Regions from separate parts of the Streptomyces sp. NPDC059398 genome, predicted to be linked through region 4. Evidence: riboswitches for the same ligand, from Rfam matches in the RefSeq annotation. Region 4 holds a riboswitch; each other region holds the start of a gene.
The links. Region 4 has a riboswitch for cobalamin ahead of metE (5-methyltetrahydropteroyltriglutamate--homocysteine S-methyltransferase). Riboswitches for the same ligand answer to the same signal wherever they lie in the genome.
Positions count from the first base shown of each region.

Region 1 (5,402 bases), on a different contig from region 4:
GGCGCAGCACCACCGTCCGCTCCCGCATACCGAGGAGCCGCAGATGCGCGGCGACGGAACCGTGCCGCCCCGCCGCCACCCCGGCCCGGATCTGCCGTGCCAGATCACAGAGGTGACGGGCCGTCAGTACGGTGACGGGCAGCACCAGCACGGTCGGCTGGGTGAGCAGATCGGCGGTGTCCATGCCGACAGCGGTGGCCGGCAGCAGCCCTGCCGCCAGTGAGACCGAGGCGACCAGCAGCAGCCCGAGCACGAACTCGGGTACCGCGTGCAGCAGTACGGCCGCCGTGTTCAGCGTCCGGTCGACGCGACTGCCCTCCCGCAGCCCCGACACCGTGCCGAGCAGCGGCGCCAGTACGGTGACCAGCACCAGCGCCGGCACGCCCAGCAGCAGCGTCACCCCGATACGGCGGCCGATGTCGTCGCCCACCGGCAGCCCGGTGGTCAGGGAGTGCCCGAGGTCGCCGCTGAGCAGCTTGCCGAGCCAGTGTCCGAAGCGGGTCCAGGCCGGCTCGTCAAGACCCAACTGACTTCTCAGCGCGGCCACTTGTTCCGGCGTGCCGAGTTCGCCGCGGAGCACGTCGGCCGTGTCGCCCGGCAGCAGCGAACCGACCGCGAAGACGGCGACCAGCACCACCAGGCACTGGAGGGCCGCCAGCAGGAAACGCCGCAGCACATAGGCGCGCACGTCAGCCGATGCGGACCCGGTCGAACCGGGCCCAGTCGTGCGAGTTGGGCGGCGCGGCGCGCAGACCGCGGACCGATGGGCCGATCGCGTCGTTGGCGTCGGAGAACGCCCACACCAGCAGTCCGGACTCGTCCCGGGCGAGCTTCTGTGCCCGGGCGAGGAGCGCCAGCCGCTCCTTCTCGTCCCGGGTGGTGCGGGCCCGCTCCAGGAGCGTGTCGAACTTCTTCGACGCGTACTGCGTCTGGTTGCGGGCCGCTCCCCCGCGGACCCGCTGCTGGAGGAAGTCGGAGAGGGGCAGGGTGGAGGTGGTGTTGAAGGCGGCCACCCCCTGTGTCCTGATTTCACTGAAGTACGTACTGGACGCACGGGTGTTGGCGGTCAGACGGAGCCCGACCTCACGCAGCTGCCGCCCCATCAGGTCCGCGGCCGCCTCCCAGGTGGCATCGACGGAGCTGGTCTCCACGGTGATGTGCAGCCCCTCCGCTCCGGCCTCCTTCACCAGCTTCCGTGCCTGGCCGACATCGCGTACCCGGGGCGCGATGCCGTTCGGATAGCCGCGCAGACCCATGCCGAACAGGTCGTTCCCCGGCTCCCCGTGTCCGGCCAGCGCGACCCGGACCAGCGCCTCCCGGTCGATCCCCAGCTGCACGGCGCGCACCAGCCGCGGATCGTCGAACGGCTTGCGGCCGGTGCGCAGCAACAACTGCTGGGCGGTGGCCCGCTCGGCGGTCAGCAGCCGCGTCGAGCCCTCCTTCTTCAGCCGGTCCACGGAGGCACCGGCCAGGTCGGCGGCGTAGTGGACCTGCCCGGACAGCAGCGCGTTGAGCCGCGCAGACTCCTCGTTCGCGGGGACGATCTCCAGCTCCGCGATGTGCGGGGCGCCGTCCCAGTGGCCGTCCCAGCCGCGGTAGCGGGCGGTGCCGCCGGGCGTGAACGACACATAGGTGAAGGGGCCGGAGCCGATGGGCTTGCGGAATTCCTTCGTCCCGTCGGGGATGATCTCCGTGCCGGGGCCCGCGAAGACGGTGGGGAACTCGAAGTTGGGCGCCTTCAGTACGAAGACGACGGACCGTTCGCCGTCGGCCCGGGTGGCGCCGGAGTCGATGGCCGACAGCAGGACCTGCGAGGGGGAGCCGGTGGCGGGGTCGGCGGCGCGGCGGTAGCTGTAGAGGACGTCCTTGGCGGTGACCGGCTTGCCGTCGTGGAACTGCGCCTTGCGCAGCCGTATGCGCCACCGGGTGCCGGACGCGTCGCTCTCCCAGGACTCCGCGAGCCGCTTGCGGACGGACATGTCGTCGGCGTAGGTCCCGAGCGTGTCGTACAGGGCCTTGGCGCGGGCCTGGTCGACGAAGTTCGGGGCGACATGGGGGTCGAGGGTCTCCTGTGAGCCGCCGGCCGTGAACGCGGCGCGGAACCGGTCACCGCCTCCCCCGTCCTTCCTGTCCCCGCCGCACCCGGCGAGCAGGCCGGTCGCGGCCAGTGCCAGGGCGCCTCCGGCGGCCAGCGCTCCCCGTCTGCCGAGCACCGGCCGGTGCCGGTCCGGGGCCTCCGTCCGGGCATGCGTCGTCACAGCCGATCCTCTCCGGGGTGTCCTCGCCCCTGCTCGCGGACCGGCGACAGGTCAGTCTCCTGGCTCCCGGATCGTCGCTCACCTCCGCCTTCCCGCCCGCGTCAGCGGACAGTGACATGCAGGAGGACCGCTTCCCGGTCACAGTGGCGGGACCGCGCCGGACTCGCACCGGCTTCCTGATCCCCGTCGCCTCGTGCACTCATTGTGACGTACGGGGCAGAGGTGGCCGGAACCCGGTTCCCGTTCCGTGGTCCGGAGGTCTCGGCTGTCCGGAGGTCTCGGCTGTCCGGCGGCCCAGGGCCGATGGAACCGGATCGGCCGGGGTCACTAGGCTGCGGCCCATGACATCCCCCCTGACCGGCGGTCCGAGAGCCGAGCCCGTGATCCTCGACGCCGAGGAGCTGGCTGCCGATCCGGAGTTGGCGGCCGGGCTCGCCGAGTCCGCTCACCGGATGCTGGCCGACCTGGTCGGAGCGGGCGCAGCGCTGGGCTGGGTCGAACCGCCCGCGCCGGACGAAGTGGCCGGACTTCTCCGCCGTGTCGTCCGCGCGGCGCGGGCGGGAGACGCCGGCCTGCGCGCCGCCTACCTGGACCGCCGCATGGTGGGGCTCGGGTACTGGCTGCGGTACGCCCGGCCGACCCACCGGCCGCACGCCGATGTGGAGAAGATCGCGGTGGCCGCCGAGGCCCAGGGGCATGGTGTCGGCCGGGCGCTGACCGCCGGCCTGATCACCGATGCGCGGAAGGCGGGTATCGAGGTGCTCACGCTGGACGCCCGTGGCGACAACACCAGGGCTCTGGAGCTCTACCGGTCGCTCGGCTTCACTCCGTACGGGCGCCTCCCCGGCTTCGTCGCCGTCGGCGAGGACCGCTACGACACGGTTCTCTGCATGCTGGACCTGCGCCGCCGGGACTGACCGCCCCCACCCGCCATCGTGCCGTTTGATCCGTCAACTGCACTGCTTGGCACGGCAGTTGGTCCGTACACCGCACCGGCCGGAGCCCATGGGCGGCTCCGGCCGGTGGGGCCTCACGGCCGGTCGGCCGTGCCGCCGTCGGCGGGCGCCGCCGTACTCTGCCGGCCGCCGGGGCGCGTCGCCGTCCGCGTGTCGTCCAGGCTGTCCCGGGCGGCCTGCGCGACCGCTTCGGGGGTGATCCCGAACTCGGAGTAGAGGCGCTGGTAGTCCGCCGACGCGCCGTAGTGCTCAAGGCTGACGATCCGCCCGGCGTCGCCGACGACCTCGCGCCAGCCCTGGCCGACGGCGGCCTCGACGCTCACCCGGGCGCGTACCGCAGGCGGGAGCACCTCGTCCTGGTAGGCGGCCGGCTGGAGGGCGAACCATTCGCGGCACGGCATGGACACCACCCGGACCGTCAGATCACCGGCCAGCAGCAGAGCACAGGCGTCCAGTGCGATCTGCACCTCCGAGCCGGTCGCGACGATGATCACGTCGGGCTCGGAGCCCCGGCCGCGCTCGGTGAGCACGTACCCGCCCTTGGCGGCCGCCGCGGCGGGGGTGTGGCCGGAGCCCGGACCACGGTCGAGTACGGGGAGGTTCTGCCTGGTGAGGACCAGTCCCGTCGGCCGGTCGGTGTGCTCAAGGATGGCGGCCCAGCAGGCGGCGGTCTCGTTGGCGTCACCGGGCCGTACGACGTCCAGGCCGGGGATGGCCCGCAGGGCGGCGAGGTGCTCGACGGGCTGATGGGTCGGACCGTCCTCGCCGAGGCCGATGGAATCGTGCGTCCACACGTACACGGCGGGCAGCTTCATCAGGGCGGCCAGCCGGACGGCGGGGCGCATGTAGTCGGAGAACGTCAGGAACGTGCCCCCGTACGGCCGCGTCAGGCTCTGCAGGGCGATGCCGTTGAGGATCGCACCCATGGCGTGCTCACGGATACCGAAGTGGAGGGTCCTTCCGTACGGTCCGCCCTTCCACAGCTCCGTCTGCCGGTCGGCGGGGAGGAAGGACTCCACCCCCTCCATGGTGGTGTTGTTGCTCCCGGCCAGGTCCGCCGATCCGCCCCACAGTTCGGGGAGTACCGGCGCGAGGGCCCCGAGGACTTCGCCGGACGCCTTGCGGGTGGCCATGCCCTTCTCGTCGGCCGGGAACGCGGGCAGCGCGTCGGCCCAGCCGCCGGGCAGTTCCTGCGCCTGGAGCCGGTCGAGGAGGGCGGCCCGCGCGGGGTTGGCCGTGCGCCAGGCGGAGAAGTCGCGCTGCCACCGGGCGTGGGCCTCGGCGCCGCGGTCACGTACCGCACGGGCCCTGCGCAGGACGTCGTCCTCGACGGTGAAGGTGCGGTCCGGGTCGAAGCCGAGCAGCTTCTTGGTGGCCGCCACCTCCTCGTCGCCCAGCGCGGAGCCGTGCGCCTTCCCGGTGTTCTGCTTGGTCGGCGCGGGCCAGCCGATCAGGGTGTGCAGCACGATCAGCGACGGGCGTCCGCGCTCGCTCCTCGCCTGCTCGATGGCGTGGAGCAGGGCGTCGACGTCCTCGGTGTACGCTCCGTCGCCCCGCCAGTCGACGTCCTGAACATGCCAGCCGTATGCGGCGTATCTGGCGGCCACGTCCTCGCTGAAGGAGACGTCGGTGTCGTCCTCGATGGAGATCTGGTTGGCGTCGTAGAACAGCACCAGGCTGCCGAGTTCCTGGTGCCCGGCGAGCGAGGACGCCTCGGATGTGACGCCCTCCATCATGTCGCCGTCCGATGCGACGACGTACACCTGGTGGTCGAAGGGGCTCCTGCCCGCGGGGGCGTCCGGGTCGAGCAGACCCCGTTCCCGCCGGGCCGCCATGGCCATGCCCACCGCGCTCGCCAGCCCCTGACCGAGCGGCCCCGTGGTGATCTCCACTCCCCTGGTGTGCCGGTACTCCGGGTGGCCCGGCGTCGCCGAGCCCCAGGTGCGATACGCCTCCAGGTCCGAGAGCTCCAGACCGTACCCGGAGAGGTAGAGCTGGATGTACAGGGTGAGGCTGGAGTGGCCGCAGGAGAGCACGAACCGGTCCCGGCCGAGCCACTGGTCGTCGGCCGGGTCGTGCCGCATCACGTTCTGGAACAGCAGATACGCCAGGGGCGCCAGGCTCATCGCGGTCCCGGGGTGGCCGTTCCCCACTTTCTGCACCGCGTCCGCGGCGAGCAGTCGGATGG
Region 1 covers NZ_JBHYWP010000006.1:112,333-117,734, forward strand. Annotated here, with positions in the region: gene ACFXBC_RS04415 (ABC transporter permease) at 1-688, opposite strand, end outside; gene ACFXBC_RS04420 (ABC transporter substrate-binding protein) at 690-2,258, opposite strand; cobalamin riboswitch at 2,311-2,439, opposite strand; gene ACFXBC_RS04425 (GNAT family N-acetyltransferase) at 2,600-3,175, shown strand; gene tkt (transketolase) at 3,289-5,402, opposite strand, start outside.
Region 1: it holds a riboswitch for cobalamin, as region 4 does, so the genes downstream of both, ACFXBC_RS04420 (ABC transporter substrate-binding protein) here and metE (5-methyltetrahydropteroyltriglutamate--homocysteine S-methyltransferase) in region 4, are expected to answer to the same signal.

Region 2 (5,402 bases), on a different contig from region 4:
GGTGTTCATCCCGGGCAGCCCGTCGCCGCACAGGTCCCGGCCGAACTGCAGCTCCGCCTCGACCGCTTCGCGCATCATGTCGGTGACCTGCTCGCGCAGCGCGTCGTCGAAGAGCTCGGGCTCCTCCTTGCGGACCGTGTCGACCACCTCGAACGCGAAGTTCATATGCATGGTCTCGTCACGGAACACCCAGTTGGTGCCGGTCGCCAGGCCGTGCAGCAGCCCGCGCGAGCGGAACCAGTACACGTACGCGAAGGCCCCGTAGAAGAACAGCCCCTCGATACAGGCGGCGAAGCAGATCAGATTCAGCAGGAAGCGGCGGCGGTCCGCCTGGTTCTCCAGCCGTTCGATCTTCTCGACCGAGTCCATCCAGCGGAAGCAGAACTGCGCCTTCTCGCGGATGGAGGGGATCTCCTCGACCGCGTCGAAGGCCGCCGCGCGGTCCTCCGGGTCCGGCAGATAGGTGTCGAGCAGCGTCAGATAGAACTGGACGTGCACGGCCTCCTCGAAGAGCTGGCGCGAGAGATACAGCCGCGCCTCGGGCGAGTTGATGTGCTTGTAGAGGGTCAGCACCAGGTTGTTGGAGACGATCGAGTCGCCCGTCGCGAAGAACGCGACCAGCCGGCCGATCATGTGCTGCTCACCCGGCGAGAGCTTGGCCAGGTCCGCCACGTCCGAGTGGAGGTCGACCTCCTCGACGGTCCAGGTGTTCTTGATCGCGTCGCGGTAGCGCTCGTAGAAGTCCGGGTAGCGCATCGGACGCAGGGTCAGCTCGAAGCCCGGGTCGAGCAGGTTCTTCTCGGGCTTGTGGGGTTCGGTGCTCATTACTGGCAGGCCTCGCAGGACTCGGGGTTCTCAAGGGAGCAGGCGATGGCGTCCGCTTCGGCGGCGGCCGGGGCCTGCTGGGCGGGGACGGCGGCGGAGCGCGCCGCCCGCGCGATACGCGTCGCCGGGCGCGAGCGCAGGTAGTACGTGGTCTTGATGCCCTGCTTCCACGCGTACGCGTACATCGAGGAGAGCTTCCCGATGGTCGGCGTCTCCAGGAACAGGTTCAGGGACTGGCTCTGGTCGATGAACGGGGTGCGGGCCGCGGCCATGTCGATCAGACCGCGCTGCGGGATCTCCCACGCGGTGCGGTAGAGCGCCCTGACCTCCTCGGGGATCCAGCTGAAGCCCTGCACCGAACCGCTGGCCTCGCGCAGCGCCTCACGGGACTGCGCGTCCCAGACGCCCAGCTCCTTCAGCTCGTTCACCAGATACGCGTTGACCTGGAGGAACTCACCCGAGAGCGTCTCGCGCTTGAAGAGGTTGGAGACCTGCGGCTCGATGCACTCGTACACCCCGGCGATCGAGGCGATGGTCGCGGTCGGCGCGATCGCGAGCAGCAGCGAGTTGCGCATCCCGGTCCTCGCGATCCGGGCGCGCAGCGCCTCCCACCGCTCCGGCCAGTTCAGCTCGGTCGCGTAGTGGTCGGGGTGCAGCACACCGCGGGCCGCGCGGGTCTTCTCCCAGGCGGGCAGCGGGCCGCTCCTGTCGGCGAGGTCGCAGGACGCCTCGTAGGCGGCGAGCATGATCCGCTCGGAGATCCGGGTGGAGAGCGCCTGCGCCTCGGGTGAGTCGAAGGGCAGCCGCAGCTGGAAGAAGACGTCCTGGAGCCCCATCAGGCCCAGGCCCACCGGACGCCACTTGGCGTTGGAGCGGCCCGCCTGCTCGGTCGGGTAGAAGTTGATGTCCACGACCCGGTCGAGGAAGGTGACCGCGGTGCGGACGGTCGCGTCCAGGCGCTCCCAGTCCAGGGAGCCGCCGGAGACGAACGCGCCGACGTTGACCGAGCCCAGGTTGCAGACCGCGGTCTCGCCGTCGTCCGTCACCTCCAGGATCTCGGTGCACAGGTTCGACGAGTGGACGACCGCACCCGGTTCGGCGGTCTGGTTGGCCGTACGGTTCGACGCGTCCTTGAAGGTCATCCAGCCCTGGCCGGTCTGGGCGAGGGTGCGCATCATCCGCCCGTACAGCTCCCGCGCCGGGATGGTCTTCCTCGCCAGCCCCGCCGCCTCGGCCCTGCGGTACGCGGCGTCGAACTCCTCGCCCCACAGATCGGTCAGCTCCGGCACGTCGGCGGGCGAGAACAGCGACCAGGTGCCGTCCGAGCCAACCCGGCGCATGAACTCGTCGGGCACCCAGTGGGCCAGGTTGAGATTGTGCGTACGCCGGGCGTCCTCACCGGTGTTGTCGCGCAGCTCCAGGAACTCCTCGATGTCCGAGTGCCAGGTCTCCAGGTAGACGGCGGCGGCGCCCTTGCGCCGGCCGCCCTGGTTCACCGCGGCGACCGAGGCGTCGAGGGTCTTGAGGAAGGGGACGATGCCGTTGGAGTGTCCGTTGGTGCCGCGGATCAGCGAACCGCGGGCGCGGATGCGGGAGTACGAGAGGCCGATGCCGCCCGCGTGCTTCGAGAGCCGCGCCACCTCGTGGTAGCGCCCGTAGATCGAGTCCAGCTGGTCGAGTGGCGAGTCCAGCAGGTAGCAGGAGGACATCTGCGGGTGCCGGGTACCGGAGTTGAAGAGCGTGGGGGAGGAGGGCAGATAGTCGAGGCGGCTCATCAGCCCGTACAGCGCGGCCACTTCGGCCAGCGCGTCGGCGGATTCGTCGGCGGCGAGACCGCAGGCGACCCGGAGCATGAAGTGCTGGGGTGTCTCGATGACCTGGCGGGTGAGGGGGTGGCGCAGCAGATAGCGGCTGTAGAGGGTGCGCAGCCCGAAGTACCCGAAGCGGTCGTCGGCCCCGGGGTCGACGGTCGCGTCGAGCCGCTCCGCGTGCAGCCGGACGAAGGCGGCCGTACGGTCGGCGATCAGCCCCTCGCGGTGGCCGACGGCGACCGACGAGGAGAACGACACCGCGCCCTGGCCCGCCGCCTCGTCGGCGATGGTGCGGGTGAGCAGCCGCGCGGCGAGCCGGGAGTACGCGGGGTCCTCGGAGATGAGACCCGCGGCCGCCTCGGTGGCCAGCTCCCGCAGCTCCGCCTCGTCCGACGCCGCGTTGCGCCCGCGCAGGGCGGCAGCGGCGACCCTGCCGGGGTCGGTGTCGGTGAGATCGGCGGTGAGGTCGGTCAGGGTCCGCAGCAGTACGGTTCCCGGGGCGTCCGCCACCTGCTCGGAGACAGGTGCGGTGGGCGCGATGGTCACGGTGCGCTCTCCCTCGCTCGGCTGGGGGCCGGCGGGGGGCACGGGCGCGTACGGGCACAGCAGAGCAGCACACCGCATGGCGTCCGCAGGCCCTACCGCGAGGCCCGGACGTTTCCCATCCGGTTCGGTCGAGCCGGATGCGCCGTCGGCAGGTCCTCGGACTCCACGGTGCGCGAAAGCGCACTGATCACACCGTTGCGGGACAGTTCCGGATTCGCACCGGATTCCCCTGCGGCGACAGCGAGCATGAGCATACATGTGGGGTGCCCGCCGGAAAGCACCCCCCATATGTTGTGTCGTGGAGCCTGGGAGGGTGGCTCGTACGGCCGCTTCGCCGGGGCCGCGTGCAGGCCACCGGGACGCCTCAGAAGCGGTTCAGGGGCGCCCTGCGGGGGCTCCTGGGGGCACGGAGAAGGGCCGCCGCGCGTCTCCCCCGGAAGGGAGGCGCGACGGCCCCTGGCGGAGCGTGGCCCGTGGCGGAGCGAGGCCCCGGCGGACGCAGCCCCGGCGGACCCGGCCCCTGGCGGAGCGGCCGGCTCAGTGGCCGGCCGGTGCTCCCGCCGTGGCCGGAGGCAGCTCCACCTGGACGCCCTCGTCCCCGGCGTCCGCCGTGTAGTCCTCCGGGGAGGTCTCGTCGATCCCGGCGGGTGCCTTCACCGCGTTGAGCACGACAGTGAGCACCAGGGTCACGACCACGTTCAGTACGAACGCCGTCAGACCGATGTAGCCGATCTGTCCGATGCCCGGGATCTCCTTGGAGGAGCCGCCGAAGTGCGCCTGCGTCGGGCTCGCCACGCCGTACGCGGCGAGCGTCCCGTACACCATGCCGACCGCCCAGCCCGCGAGCAGCGCCCAGCGGTGGAACCACCGGGTGAAGAGCCCGCCGACCAGCGCCGGCATGGTCTGGAGGATCCAGATACCGCCGAGCAGCTGGAAGTTGATGGCCACCGTCGGGTCCATGGCGAGCACGAAGAGGAGCGCGCCGACCTTCACCACGAGCGAGACCAGCTTGGAGACCTTGGCCTCCTGGGCGGGGGTGGCCCCCGGCTTGATGAAGTCCTTGTAGATGTTGCGGGTGAAGAGGTTCGCCGCGGCGATGGACATGATGGCGGCGGGGACCAGCGCACCGATACCGATGGCGGCGAAGGCCACCCCCGCGAACCAGTCGGGGAACATGTTCTCGAAGAGCTGCGGGATGGCCAGCTGGCCGTTCTTCACCTTGATACCGGCGGCGATCGCCATGAAGCCGAGGAGGGCGAGCAGCCCCAGCATCAGCGAGTACAGCGGCAGGATCGCGGTGTTGCGGCGGATCACGTTACGGCTGCGCGAGGAGAGCGTCGCCGTGATCGAGTGCGGGTACATGAAGAGCGCGAGCGCGGAGCCGAGCGCCAGCGTCGCATAGCCCCACTGGCCCGCCGCGCCCGGTGCGAGCGCCCCGCGCGGCTTGCCCGTCGCCGGGCTGGTCTGCGAGAAGGCGTGACCGGCCTTGGCGAAGATGTCGTCGAAGCCGCCGAGTTTGATCGGGATGTAGATGATCGCCACCAGGATGACGATGTAGATCAGACCGTCCTTGACGAAGGCGATCAGCGCGGGCGCCCGCAGCCCCGACGAGTAGGTGTACGCGGCGAGCACCGCGAAGGCGATCAGCAGCGGGAGGTCCTTCACGAACCAGTTGCTGCCCTCGCCGCCGACGCCCATCACGTCGAGCACCGCCTGGATGCCGACCAGCTGGAGAGCGATGTACGGCATGGTGGCGAGGATGCCGGTGACCGCGACGGCCAGTGAGAGCCCCTTCGAGCCGAACCGGCCCCGGACGAAGTCCGACGTGGTCACGTACCCGTGCTTGTGCGAGACCGACCAGAGCCGCGGCAGGAAGGTGAAGATCAGGGGATAGACCAGGATCGTGTACGGCACGGCGAAGAACCCGGCCGCGCCCGCCGCGTAGACGGCCGCGGGGACCGCGACGAAGGTGTACGCCGTGTAGAGGTCGCCGCCGAGCAGGAACCAGGTGACCCAGGTGCCGAACGACCTTCCGCCCAGGCCCCATTCGTCGAGGGTGGCCGCGTTCTCGGCGCGGCGCCAGCGGGCGGCCAGGAAGCCGACGACCGTGACGGCGACGAAGAAGAAGATGAAGACGCCGAGCGCGACGCCGTTCACACCGTCCTTCATGCGGACGCACCCCCCTTGCGGGCGCGCTGGTCACGCTGCCACAGCTTGTAC
Region 2 covers NZ_JBHYWP010000083.1:27,213-32,614, forward strand. Annotated here, with positions in the region: gene ACFXBC_RS25755 (ribonucleotide-diphosphate reductase subunit beta) at 1-825, opposite strand, end outside; gene ACFXBC_RS25760 (ribonucleoside-diphosphate reductase subunit alpha) at 825-3,182, opposite strand; cobalamin riboswitch at 3,312-3,472, opposite strand; gene mctP (monocarboxylate uptake permease MctP) at 3,720-5,351, opposite strand; gene ACFXBC_RS25770 (DUF3311 domain-containing protein) at 5,348-5,402, opposite strand, start outside.
Region 2: it holds a riboswitch for cobalamin, as region 4 does, so the genes downstream of both, ACFXBC_RS25760 (ribonucleoside-diphosphate reductase subunit alpha) here and metE (5-methyltetrahydropteroyltriglutamate--homocysteine S-methyltransferase) in region 4, are expected to answer to the same signal.

Region 3 (5,402 bases), on a different contig from region 4:
CCAGCGGCCGTGGTCCAGTTCGGCGGAGGTGACCGTGCCCGGCTCGGATGCCTGGGCCGAGCGGATCACCTGGTCGACGGTGGCCGGGCCGCTGGAGCCCGCCGCCGCTCCCGACGCGTTGCCGGTGTCCGGTGCGGACCGCCCGGCCGTCGGGGCAGCCTTCGCGGAAGCCGCCGTCGCGGCCGAGTGCGGTGCGGAGCCCGAGCCGCCGTCCGCGAGGGCGACCCCGGTGGCCGTGCCGCCCGCGGCCAGGGCCGCGGCGGCGATGCAGGCGATGACGTAGTTGCGCTTCATGAGTGAGTACCTCCAGGAGGCGAGTGCGGTGGCTGGTCCGGCCGGTTCTGCCGTCCCGGCTGCTTCGGACAGCTCCCAATCTGCCGCGGGCCTGCTGAACGCAGCCTGAAGCCCCCTGAAGATCCCTTCAGCATGGATTTGGGAGGCTGTCCCCATGCGCCTGTTGATCGTGGAGGACGAGAAGCGGCTCGCGGTGTCCCTCGCCCGCGGACTCACCGCCGAGGGTTTCGCCGTGGATGTCGCGCACGACGGCCTCGAAGGGCTGCACCTGGCCAGCGAGGGCCCGTACGACCTGGTCGTGCTCGACATCATGCTGCCCGGGATGAACGGCTACCGGGTCTGCGCGGCGCTCAGGGCGGCGGGCAACGACGTGCCCATCCTGATGCTGACGGCCAAGGACGGCGAGTACGACGAGGCCGAGGGGCTCGACACCGGGGCCGACGACTACCTCACCAAGCCGTTCTCCTATGTGGTCCTCGTCGCCAGGATCAGGGCGCTGCTCCGCCGGCACGCGGCCGGGCGGCCGTCGCCCGTGCTCACCGCGGGCAGCCTCACCGTCGACACCGCCACCCGCCGGGTGCACCGCGCGGGCACCGAAGTCGCCCTCACGGCGAAGGAGTTCGCGGTCCTGGAGCAACTCGCCGTCCGCCAGGGCGAAGTGGTCGGCAAGCCGGAGATCCTGGAGCACGTCTGGGACTTCGCCTACGAGGGCGACCCGAACATCGTCGAGGTGTACGTGAGCGCCCTGCGCCGCAAGCTGGGCGCCGGACTCATCCAGACCGTGCGCGGCGCGGGGTACCGTCTGGTCGCCGAATGAGGCGCCTGCTCGGTTCCGTACGGGCCAGGGCGGCGCTGGGCGCGACGGCCGTCGTCGCTGTCGCGCTGGTCGCCGCGGGGCTCTCGCTCCTGAGCGTCCTGCGGTCCAACCTCACGGGCCAGACCGATCTGCGCGCCGAGGTCGTCGCCCAGAACATCGCATCGCAGGTCGCGCTCGACGTCCCGTACCGCAAACTCCATCTGCCCGACTCCGACGAGAACCCGGTGCAGGTGGTCACCGAGCACGGCGGACTGCGCGCCGCCAGTGACGATCTGGACGCCGTGACGGGGACGGCGACCACCGCGGTGCATCCGGCGCCGGCCGAGTCGAAGCACGACGACGACCATGGCGACGACAAGAGCCACGGCAAGAGCGACGACAAGAGCGACGACAAGAGCGACGACGACGATGACGACCACGGCAGCGGCGACGATCCGCCGCGCGGTGAGGTCTCGCACGACGACCCCCACTTCAGCTCCGGCACCGCGACCGTGGACGGTGACACCGCCGACTACCGGTTCGCCGCGGTCGAGGTGACCAACGGCAGCGACGACACCCTGATCGTCTACGCGGGCGCCCCGCTCACCACCGAGCAGAGCGCCGTCAGCACGCTCCGCGGCGCGATGCTCATCGGGCTGCCCGCCCTCCTGCTGGTCGTCGCGGGCGTCACCTGGCTGGTGACCCGGCGCGCCCTGCGCCCCGTCGAGGGGATCCGGCGGGAGATGGCGGCGATCACCGCGTCCGAGGACCTCGGCCGGCGGGTCCCGGAGCCCGGCTCGCACGACGAGGTGGCCCGGCTGGCCCGTACGACCAATGAGACGCTCACCGCCCTGGAGCGCTCCGTCGACCGGCAGCGGCGGTTCGTCGCGGACGCCTCCCACGAACTGCGCAGCCCCATCGCGAGTCTGCGCACCCAGCTGGAGGTCGGCGCCGCGCACCCGGAGCTGCTCGACGTCGAGGGCGCGGTCATGGACACTGTACGGCTCCAGCAACTGGCCGCCGATCTGCTGCTGCTCGCCCGCCTGGACGCGGGGGAGCGGCCCGGTGCGGCGCGGATCGACCTGGGGGAGCTGGTGCGCGAGGAGGTCTCGCGGCGGCACGGGGGCCGGGTGCCGGTGACGGTCGACGCCGCGAACGGGCTCGAAGTGGAGGGATCCCGCGGGCAGTTGGCGCGGGTGATCGGCAACCTCCTGGACAACGCCCAGCGGCACGCGCGCTCGGGCGTCGAGGTCTGCGTACGGGAGCGGAACGGCCGGCTCGTCGCGGAGGTCGCGGACGACGGCCCCGGGGTGCCGCCCGCGGAGCGTGAACGGATCTTCGAGCGGTTCGTACGGCTCGACGACGCCCGGACCCGTGACGACGGGGGCGCCGGTCTCGGCCTGGCCATCGCCCGCGATGTCGCGCACCGGCACGGCGGGACGCTCACCGTCGGCGACGGCGCCGCCTTCGCCCTGGACCTGCCCGCCCCGCGGACCGGGGACGCCCCGCGGACCCAGGACACCCCGCCCGCCCAGGACGCTCCGCGGGCCCGGGCAGCCAAGGGGAGCGGCCCTGGCGGCGTCTGACACACTGAGCGCGAACCCAGGCGGTGCGGTGAAGGAAACCGGTGCGATTCCGGTACGGTCCCGCCACTGTGACCGGGCCTCGCGGCCCGGAAGCCAGACACTTCCCGCGCCGCCTTCTCCGTACGACCTGGGGACGAGGACATCCCCCGGAGAGGCCCGGCCATGCCCCGTAACCCCCGGACGTCGCGCGCCGCACTGGCGCTCATACCCCTGATCCTGCTGCCGCTCGCCGGCTGCGGGGCGGGCTCCACGCAGGACACGGGCGCGGACAGGGGCGCGAAAGCTCCCGCCGGATTCCCGTACACGGTCGACAACTGCGGGACCAGGACGACCTTCGACGCGCCCCCGAAGCGGGCCGTCACGATGAACCAGCACGCGACGGAACTCATGCTGGCCCTCGGACTCCGGGACCGGATCGCGGGCACCGCCTACCTCGACGACAAGGTCCTTCCCCGGTACCGCGCCGACTACGCGAAGACCAAGGTCATCGCCAAGGAGTACCCGTCCCGGGAGACCCTCCTCGGCGCCAACCCGGACTTCGTCTACGGCGGTTACGCCAGCGCCTTCGACAAGGCCCAGGGCCGTGACCGGGCCGGGCTCCAGAAGTCGGGCATCAACACCCGGCTCAATATCGAGAACTGCACCGGCGGCCCGGTCGGCCTCGGTCAGCTCAGCACCGAGATCACCCAGGTCGCGCGGACCTTCGGCGTTCCCGGCCGCGGCCGGAAGCTGATCGCGGAGCAGAAGGAGAAGATCGCGGCCGTCGAGGCGAAGCTCAAGGGGGCGGACCGGCCCTCGGTCTTCGTGTACGACTCGGGGGACAGCTCGGCGTTCACGGCGGGCGGCAGCGGTATCGGCAACGAGATCGTGTCACTGGCGGGCGGCACCAACGTCTTCGCCGATCTGGGGAAGAGCTTCGGTGATGTCTCCTGGGAGCAGGTCATCAAGCGCAGGCCCCAGGTCGTCGTGGTCTACGACTACGGCGGGACCAGCGTCGCGGCGAAGAAGAAGCGGCTGCTCGGCGATCCCGCCCTCAAGGACGTCCCCGCCATCAGGAACAGGCGTTTCGCGGTGCTGCCGCTGTCGTCGGCCGTCCTCGGCGTACGCGTCGCTGACGCCGTCGGGGACCTGGCCGCGCAGCTGCACCCCGACGCCGGATGAGGGCCGGGACCAAGGCCCGGCCGCATCCTCCGGCCTCGGGTGTGCTGCGTTCGATGCCCGTCGTGACCGGTGTGCTCACCGTGGTGCTGCTCGCGACGGCGGTGGCGGGACTGGCGCTCGGCCCGGTGCGCATCCCGCCGGGCGAGGTGCTCCGGGTGGTGCTGGGCGGCGAGCGGAGCGGCGCGTATCCGACGATCGTGTGGGACGTGCGGCTGCCCCGGGTGGTGCTCGGGGCCGTCGTCGGGGCGGGGCTCGCGCTGTCCGGGGCGGTCCTCCAGGCGCTGGTGCGCAACGCGCTGGCCGATCCCTTTCTGCTGGGCGCCTCCTCGGGGGCGTCGGCCGGGGCGGTGCTCGTCATCGTCTTCGGCCTCGGCACGGGGGCCGCGGCGACCGTGGCGCTGCCGGCCGCCGCGTTCATCGGCTCGATGGCGGCGCTGGTCGCGGTGTACGCGATGGCCAGGCGCGGCGGGACGATGACGACGGGGCGGCTGATCCTGGCCGGAGTGGCGATCCAGTACGTGCTGTCCGCGCTCACCAGCCTCGTCCTGGTGCTCTCCGCGCAGGCCGAGCATGTGCGCGCCATCATGTTCTGGACGCTGGGCGGTCTCGGCGGGGCCCGCTGGGACGAACTGGCGCTGCCCGCCGGGGTGCTGGCCGTCGGCGCGGTGGTGCTGATCGCGCTGGCCAGACCGCTGGACCTGCTGCTCGCCGGTGAGGAGGGAGCACGCAGCCTGGGCCTGGATCCGGGCCGGTTCCGGGGCGCCGTCTTCATCGGGGTCTCGCTGATCATCGGGGTGCTGGTGGCGTTCAGCGGGGCGATCGGCTTCGTCGGGCTGATGGTCCCGCACGCCGCCCGGCTGGTGGTGGGGGCGGGCCATCGCAGGCTGCTGCCGGTCACCGCGCTGGGCGGGGCGGTCTTCCTGCTGCTGGCCGATCTGCTGGCCCGCACGGTGGCCGCACCCGAGGAGATTCCCGCGGGCGTGGTCACGGCGCTGGTCGGCGGGCCGTTCTTCCTGTGGCTGCTGCGCCGCTCGTCCCGTACGGAGGGGATCACCGGATGAGCACGGCACCGGCCGCCCTGACGGCGGAGGCGATCGGCTACGAGGCCGGGGGCCGGGCCCTCCTGGACGGGGTGTCCCTGGACGCCCGGCCCGGTGAGACGGTCGGCCTGGTCGGGCCCAACGGCAGCGGCAAGACGACGTTTCTGCGCTGTGTGTACGGGGCGCTGCGTCCCGCATCCGGACGGATCCTGCTGGACGGCGGGGACGCGGCCGGGCTCGGAGTGAAGGAGCGGGCCCGGCGGATCGCCGTCGTCCCGCAGGACAGCCCCGGCTCCTTCGGACTCACCGTCCGCGAGGTGGTGGCGATGGGCCGCAGCCCGCACAAACGGTTCTGGGAACAGGACGGCGCCGAGGACGCGGAGCGGATCGATGCCGCGCTTGACCGGGTCGGGGCGGGCCCGTATGCCGGGCGGCGGTTCGACGAGCTGTCCGGCGGGGAACGCCAGCGGGCGCTGATCGCCCGCGCCCTGGTGCAGGAGCCGGGGCTGCTCGCCCTGGACGAGC
Region 3 covers NZ_JBHYWP010000001.1:119,551-124,952, forward strand. Annotated here, with positions in the region: gene ACFXBC_RS00535 (PepSY domain-containing protein) at 1-294, opposite strand, end outside; gene ACFXBC_RS00540 (response regulator transcription factor) at 449-1,111, shown strand; gene ACFXBC_RS00545 (sensor histidine kinase) at 1,108-2,676, shown strand; cobalamin riboswitch at 2,671-2,800, shown strand; gene ACFXBC_RS00550 (ABC transporter substrate-binding protein) at 2,839-3,837, shown strand; gene ACFXBC_RS00555 (FecCD family ABC transporter permease) at 3,891-4,898, shown strand; gene ACFXBC_RS00560 (ABC transporter ATP-binding protein) at 4,895-5,402, shown strand, end outside.
Region 3: it holds a riboswitch for cobalamin, as region 4 does, so the genes downstream of both, ACFXBC_RS00550 (ABC transporter substrate-binding protein) here and metE (5-methyltetrahydropteroyltriglutamate--homocysteine S-methyltransferase) in region 4, are expected to answer to the same signal.

Region 4 (5,402 bases):
GCGGGAAAGCACCGCGGCACAGGAGTGGTGGGGCCCGACCCGGGGGTGGTGCGAGCACCACCCCCGGGCTGCGCACCCTGTGTTGGACATGGCCGTGGATCAAGTTCACTATCGACCCCAAGCGTTGAGCAACAGAGGAGAGATCCGTTGTCGTCACCGGACGAGTGGATGAGCCCTGCGAACGACCGGGCGCCGATCGACCTGCGTACGGACAGGGCCCATCCCGCCCGTATCTACGATGTGTTCCTGGGCGGCAAGACGAACTATCCCGCCGACCGTGCCATGGCCGCCACGGTGGCCGAGAAGATGCCGTCGGTGCAGCTGGCCGCCCGGATCAACCGGGAGTTCGTACTGCGTGCTGTGCGGTATCTGGCGGGCGAGGCGGGCATCCGGCAGTTCCTGGACATCGGCACGGGCATACCGACGTCGCCCAATCTGCACGAGGTCGCGCAGGAGACGGCGCCGGAATCGCGCGTCGTGTACGCGGACAACGATCCGATCGTCCTCGCCCACTCCCGGGCCCTGCACGTCAGCAGCCCGGCCGGGCGCACCGCGTACATCCCGGCGGACTTCACCGATCCGGACAGCATTCTCGGGTCCGCGGAACTGCGCGACACCCTCGACCTCGGGCAGCCGGTGGCCCTGACGATGGGGCTGCTGCTGCACTGGATCGACCCGAAGGACCAGCCGCACGCCGTCGTCCGGCGCCTGATGGACGCGCTGCCCGCCGGCAGCTGTCTGGTGATATCGGTGTTCGCCCGGGAGCTCGCGGGTGGCTCCGCCACGCTGCAGGACGATTTCGCGGCCGAGGGCACGGCGCTGCGGCCGCTCACCCGGGACGAGACACTGCGCTTTTTCGACGGCACGGAGCTGATCGAGCCCGGTCTGGTCGCGCCCCATCTGTGGCGGCCCGCGACCGTCGTACCCGAGATCGGACACCCGGAGGCCGGACCCGATGCCGCCTCGGCCCCGATCTGGGCGGGACTCGGGGTGAAGAGGTAGCCGCCGGACGGGAGCGGCGGGGCGCGGGGGGGGGGGGCGGGGGCCCCCGCGGGGCCCCACACACCCCCCCCCCGGTGGGGCGGAGCCCCCCCCCCCGGGGGCACCCCCCCGCGCGGGGGGGGGCGCGGGGCGGCCGACCCGCGCGCCCGGTGTCCCACATCACCGTCCGCGATGTGGGCAGATGCCCCCGCGCCGGGGAGTCTCCGCCTAGGCTGGCTGGTGCAACTGGTTCGCCCCGTCCGCCAGGCGGGATGCGTCGTAAGAGGGAACCCGGTGGAAATCCGGGACTGCCCCGCAGCGGTGAGTGGGAACGACCGCCGTCATACGCACTGGGCCCGGCCGGGTCTGGGAAGCGACGGCCAGTAGGTGGACGCCCCTTGGAGGGTGACCGTGCCCGCGAGTCCGAAGACCTGCCCGTTGCCCGTGCGCGACCGTTCGCGTACGGACATCCCGGTGACCTCGTGGGCGGGTCGGCGCGCATACCGGCGGGACAGCCGTGCCTCATGGCACGTGCGAGGCCCTACGGTCCGTCATCCCTTCGCGCTCCCGTCCCGTCTCCGGGATCTCAAGGAGTCATCTCGCGAAGGAGATTTCCGTGACAGCGAAGCCCGAAGCCGCGGCAGCACGGGCCACCGTGTACGGCTACCCCCGCCAGGGCCCGAACCGGGAACTGAAGAAGGCCGTCGAGGGTTACTGGAAGGGCCGCGTCGACGCCGACGGCCTCCGGGAGACCGCCGCAGATCTGCGCCGGTCGAACTGGCAGCGCCTGGCGGAGTCCGGCATCCATGAGGTGCCCACCGGTGACTTCTCGTACTACGACCACGTACTGGACACCAGCGTCATGGTCGGCGCGATCCCCGAGCGGCACCGCAAGGCCGTCGAGGCCGACGCACTCGACGGCTACTTCGCGATGGCACGCGGCACTCAGGAGGTCGCGCCCCTGGAGATGACCAAGTGGTTCGACACCAACTACCACTATCTGGTGCCCGAACTGGGCCCGGACACGGTGTTCACCGCCGACTCCACCCAGCAGACCGGGGAGTTCCGGGAGGCGACCGCCGGCGGGCTCACCGCCCGCCCCGTCCTCGTCGGCCCGGTCACCTATCTGCTGCTGGCCAAGCCCGCCCCGGGCGTCGCGGCGGACTTCGAACCGCTGACGCTGCTCGACCGGCTGCTGCCCGTCTACGCCGAGGTGCTGGCCGATCTGCGGGCGGCGGGCGCGGAGTGGGTCCAGCTGGACGAGCCGGCCCTCGTCCAGGACCGCACCCCCGCCGAACTGAACGCCACCGCACGCGCCTACCGGATGCTCGGTTCGCTCGGCGACCGCCCGAAGCTGCTGGTCGCCTCCTACTTCGACCGGCTCGGTGACGCGCTGCCCGTCCTGGCGAAGGCTCCGGTGGAGGGCCTGGCGCTCGATTTCACCGGCACCGCCGCGGCCAATGTGGACGCGCTGGCCGCCGTCGGCGGGCTGCCCGGCAAGCGCCTGGTCGCCGGTGTGGTCGACGGGCGCAACGTCTGGGTCAACGACCTGGAGAAGTCACTGGCCACCCTTGGCACCCTGCTCGGCCTGGCGGACCGGGTCGACGTCGCCGCCTCCTGCTCGCTCCTGCATGTGCCGCTCGACGCGACCGCCGAACGGGACATCGACCCGCAGATCCTGCGCTGGCTCGCCTTCGCCCGGCAGAAGACCACGGAGATCGCGACCCTCGCCAGGGGACTTGCCGGGGGTACCGGCGCCATCGCGGCCGAACTGGCCGCCAACCGGGCCGATCTGGCCTCCCGGGCGGGGTCGGCGATCACCCGTGACCCCGCCGTACGGGCCAGGGCCGCCGCGGTCACGGACGCGGATACGCACCGCTCCCAGCCGTACACCGAGCGGGCCGCCGCCCAGCGCGCCCGCCTCGGGCTGCCGCTCCTGCCGACCACCACGATCGGCTCGTTCCCGCAGACCACCGGATTGCGGGCGGCCCGCGCCGACCTGCGGGCCCGGCGCATCGGCACCGCGGGGTACGAGGAGCGCGTCAGGGACGAGATCCAGCAGGTGATCGCCTTCCAGGAGACGGCGGGGCTGGATGTCCTGGTGCACGGCGAGCCCGAGCGCAACGACATGGTGCAGTACTTCGCCGAGCAGCTCACCGGCTATCTCGCCACCCAGCAGGGGTGGGTGCAGTCCTACGGGACCCGCTATGTCCGCCCGCCGATCCTGGCCGGCGACATCTCACGTCCGGAGCCGATGACGGTGCGCTGGACGACGTACGCCCAGTCCCTGACCGGCCGCCCGGTCAAGGGCATGCTCACCGGCCCGGTCACCATGCTCGCCTGGTCCTTCGTCCGCGACGACCAGCCGCTCGGCGACACCGCCCGGCAGGTCGCCCTGGCCCTGCGGGACGAGGTCGGCGACCTGGAGAGCGCGGGTACTCCGGTCATCCAGGTCGATGAACCGGCCCTGCGCGAAACGCTGCCGCTGCGCTCAGCCGACCGCGCCGCGTATCTGGACTGGGCCACCGAGTCCTTCCGCCTCACGACGAGCGGAGTACAGCCGGCCACCCAGATCCACACGCATATGTGCTACGCCGAGTTCGGCGACATCGTCCAGGCCATCGACGACCTCGACGCCGATGTCATCAGCCTGGAGGCGGCCCGCTCCCATATGCAGGTCGCCCGCGAACTGGCCGGGCACGGCTACCCGCGTGAGGCGGGGCCCGGTGTGTACGACATCCACTCGCCGCGGGTACCGAGCGCGCAGGAGGCCGCGGCCCTTCTGCGCAAGGGGCTTGAGGCCATTCCCGCCGAGCGGCTGTGGGTGAACCCGGACTGCGGCCTGAAGACCCGCGGCTGGCCCGAGACCCGGGAGTCGCTGGAGCACCTGGTCGCCGCCGCCCGTGAGGTGCGCGCCGAACTGACCGCCGGGGGCGCCTGACCGGTCACCGGGGCCGGGCCGTACACCACTCGCCGCCCGGCCCCGGGCCCGCTGCCGGAGACTGCCCGCCCACGGCCCCGGCGTGGACCCGCCCGCTGACGGCTCTCTCCTCCGGGGCCCCGGCGGGTGGGTCACGCGGCGGAACGCCCGTCGGCCGGGCGGCGGCGCAGGGTGACCTGCTCGATGGCCGGCGGGTTGTAGATCATGTCCAGCGCTCCGACGTCGGTGCCCGGGGGCACGATGGCGTCGATCCGGTCCAGGACGTCGTCGCTCAGGGCGGTCTCCGCGCCCGCGAGCAGATCGTCCAGGTGGTTCATGGTGCGCGGGCCGATGATCGCGGAGGTGACACCGGGGTGGGAGATCGCGAAGGCCATCGCCAGATGGGTCAGCTCCATCCCGGCCTCGTCGGCGAGCGGGATGAGCTGCTCGACCGCGTCGAGCCGCCGCTCGTCGACGAGGTGCTTGAATCCGAAACCTGCCCGGTGGGTGTCGGCCTGTACGCCCTTGCGGTAGCGGCCGGTGAGCATGCCGCCGGAGAGGGGGCTCCAGACCAGGGCGCCCATTCCGTAACGCTCGCAGACCGGCAGGACCTCACGTTCGATGCCCCGGTTGAGGATCGAGTACGGCGGCTGCTCGGTGCGGAACCGCTCCAGGCCGCGCCGCTCGGCGACCCACTGGGCCTCGACGATGTCCGACGCGGGGAAGGTGGAGGCGCCGATGGCGCGGACCTTGCCCGCGCGGACCAGATCGGTGAGGGCCGAGAGGGTCTCCTCGACGTCGGTGTCCGGCGCCGGCCGGTGGACCTGGAACAGGTCGACGTGGTCGGTCCCCAGCCGGCGCAGCGAGTCGTCGAGCGCGCGCACCAGCCAGCGGCGTGAGTTGCCCTGCTGGTTGGGGTCGTCCCCCATCGGGAGATGGGCCTTGGTGGCCAGTACGACATCGTCACGGCGGCCCTTGAGCGCCTTGCCGACGATCTCCTCGGACTCACCGCGCGAGTAGGCGTCGGCGGTGTCGACGAAGTTGATCCCCGCGTCGAGTGCCTTGTGGATGATGCGGACGGAGTCGTCGTGGTCGGGGTTGCCCATGGCTCCGAACATCATCGCGCCGAGGCAGTACGGGCTGACCTTGATACCGGTCCGGCCCAGTGTGCGGTACTTCATGGTTGCTCCTCCGGGGTGGGGACGTCCGCCGCAGCGCGCTACGCTGAGATAAGCGGAACAACGTTCCATACCTACGATACGGAACGTTGTTCCGGTTGGCAAAAGGAGCATCCATGAATGACGGCCAGACGACCGGGAAACAGCCCCGCCAGCCGGTACGCGCGGATGCGCAGCGCAGCATCGACGCCCTGCTCACCGCGGCAGCCGAGGTGTTCTCCGCGTCAGGCGTGGACGCCCCGGTCCGGCAGATCACCGCACGGGCGGGGGTCGGCGCGGGCACCCTCTACCGGCACTTCCCGCAGCGCTCGGACCTCATCGCC
Region 4 covers NZ_JBHYWP010000052.1:34,561-39,962, reverse strand. Annotated here, with positions in the region: gene ACFXBC_RS19655 (SAM-dependent methyltransferase) at 169-1,002, shown strand; cobalamin riboswitch at 1,212-1,435, shown strand; gene metE (5-methyltetrahydropteroyltriglutamate--homocysteine S-methyltransferase) at 1,598-3,922, shown strand; gene ACFXBC_RS19645 (aldo/keto reductase) at 4,054-5,082, opposite strand; gene ACFXBC_RS19640 (TetR/AcrR family transcriptional regulator) at 5,196-5,402, shown strand, end outside.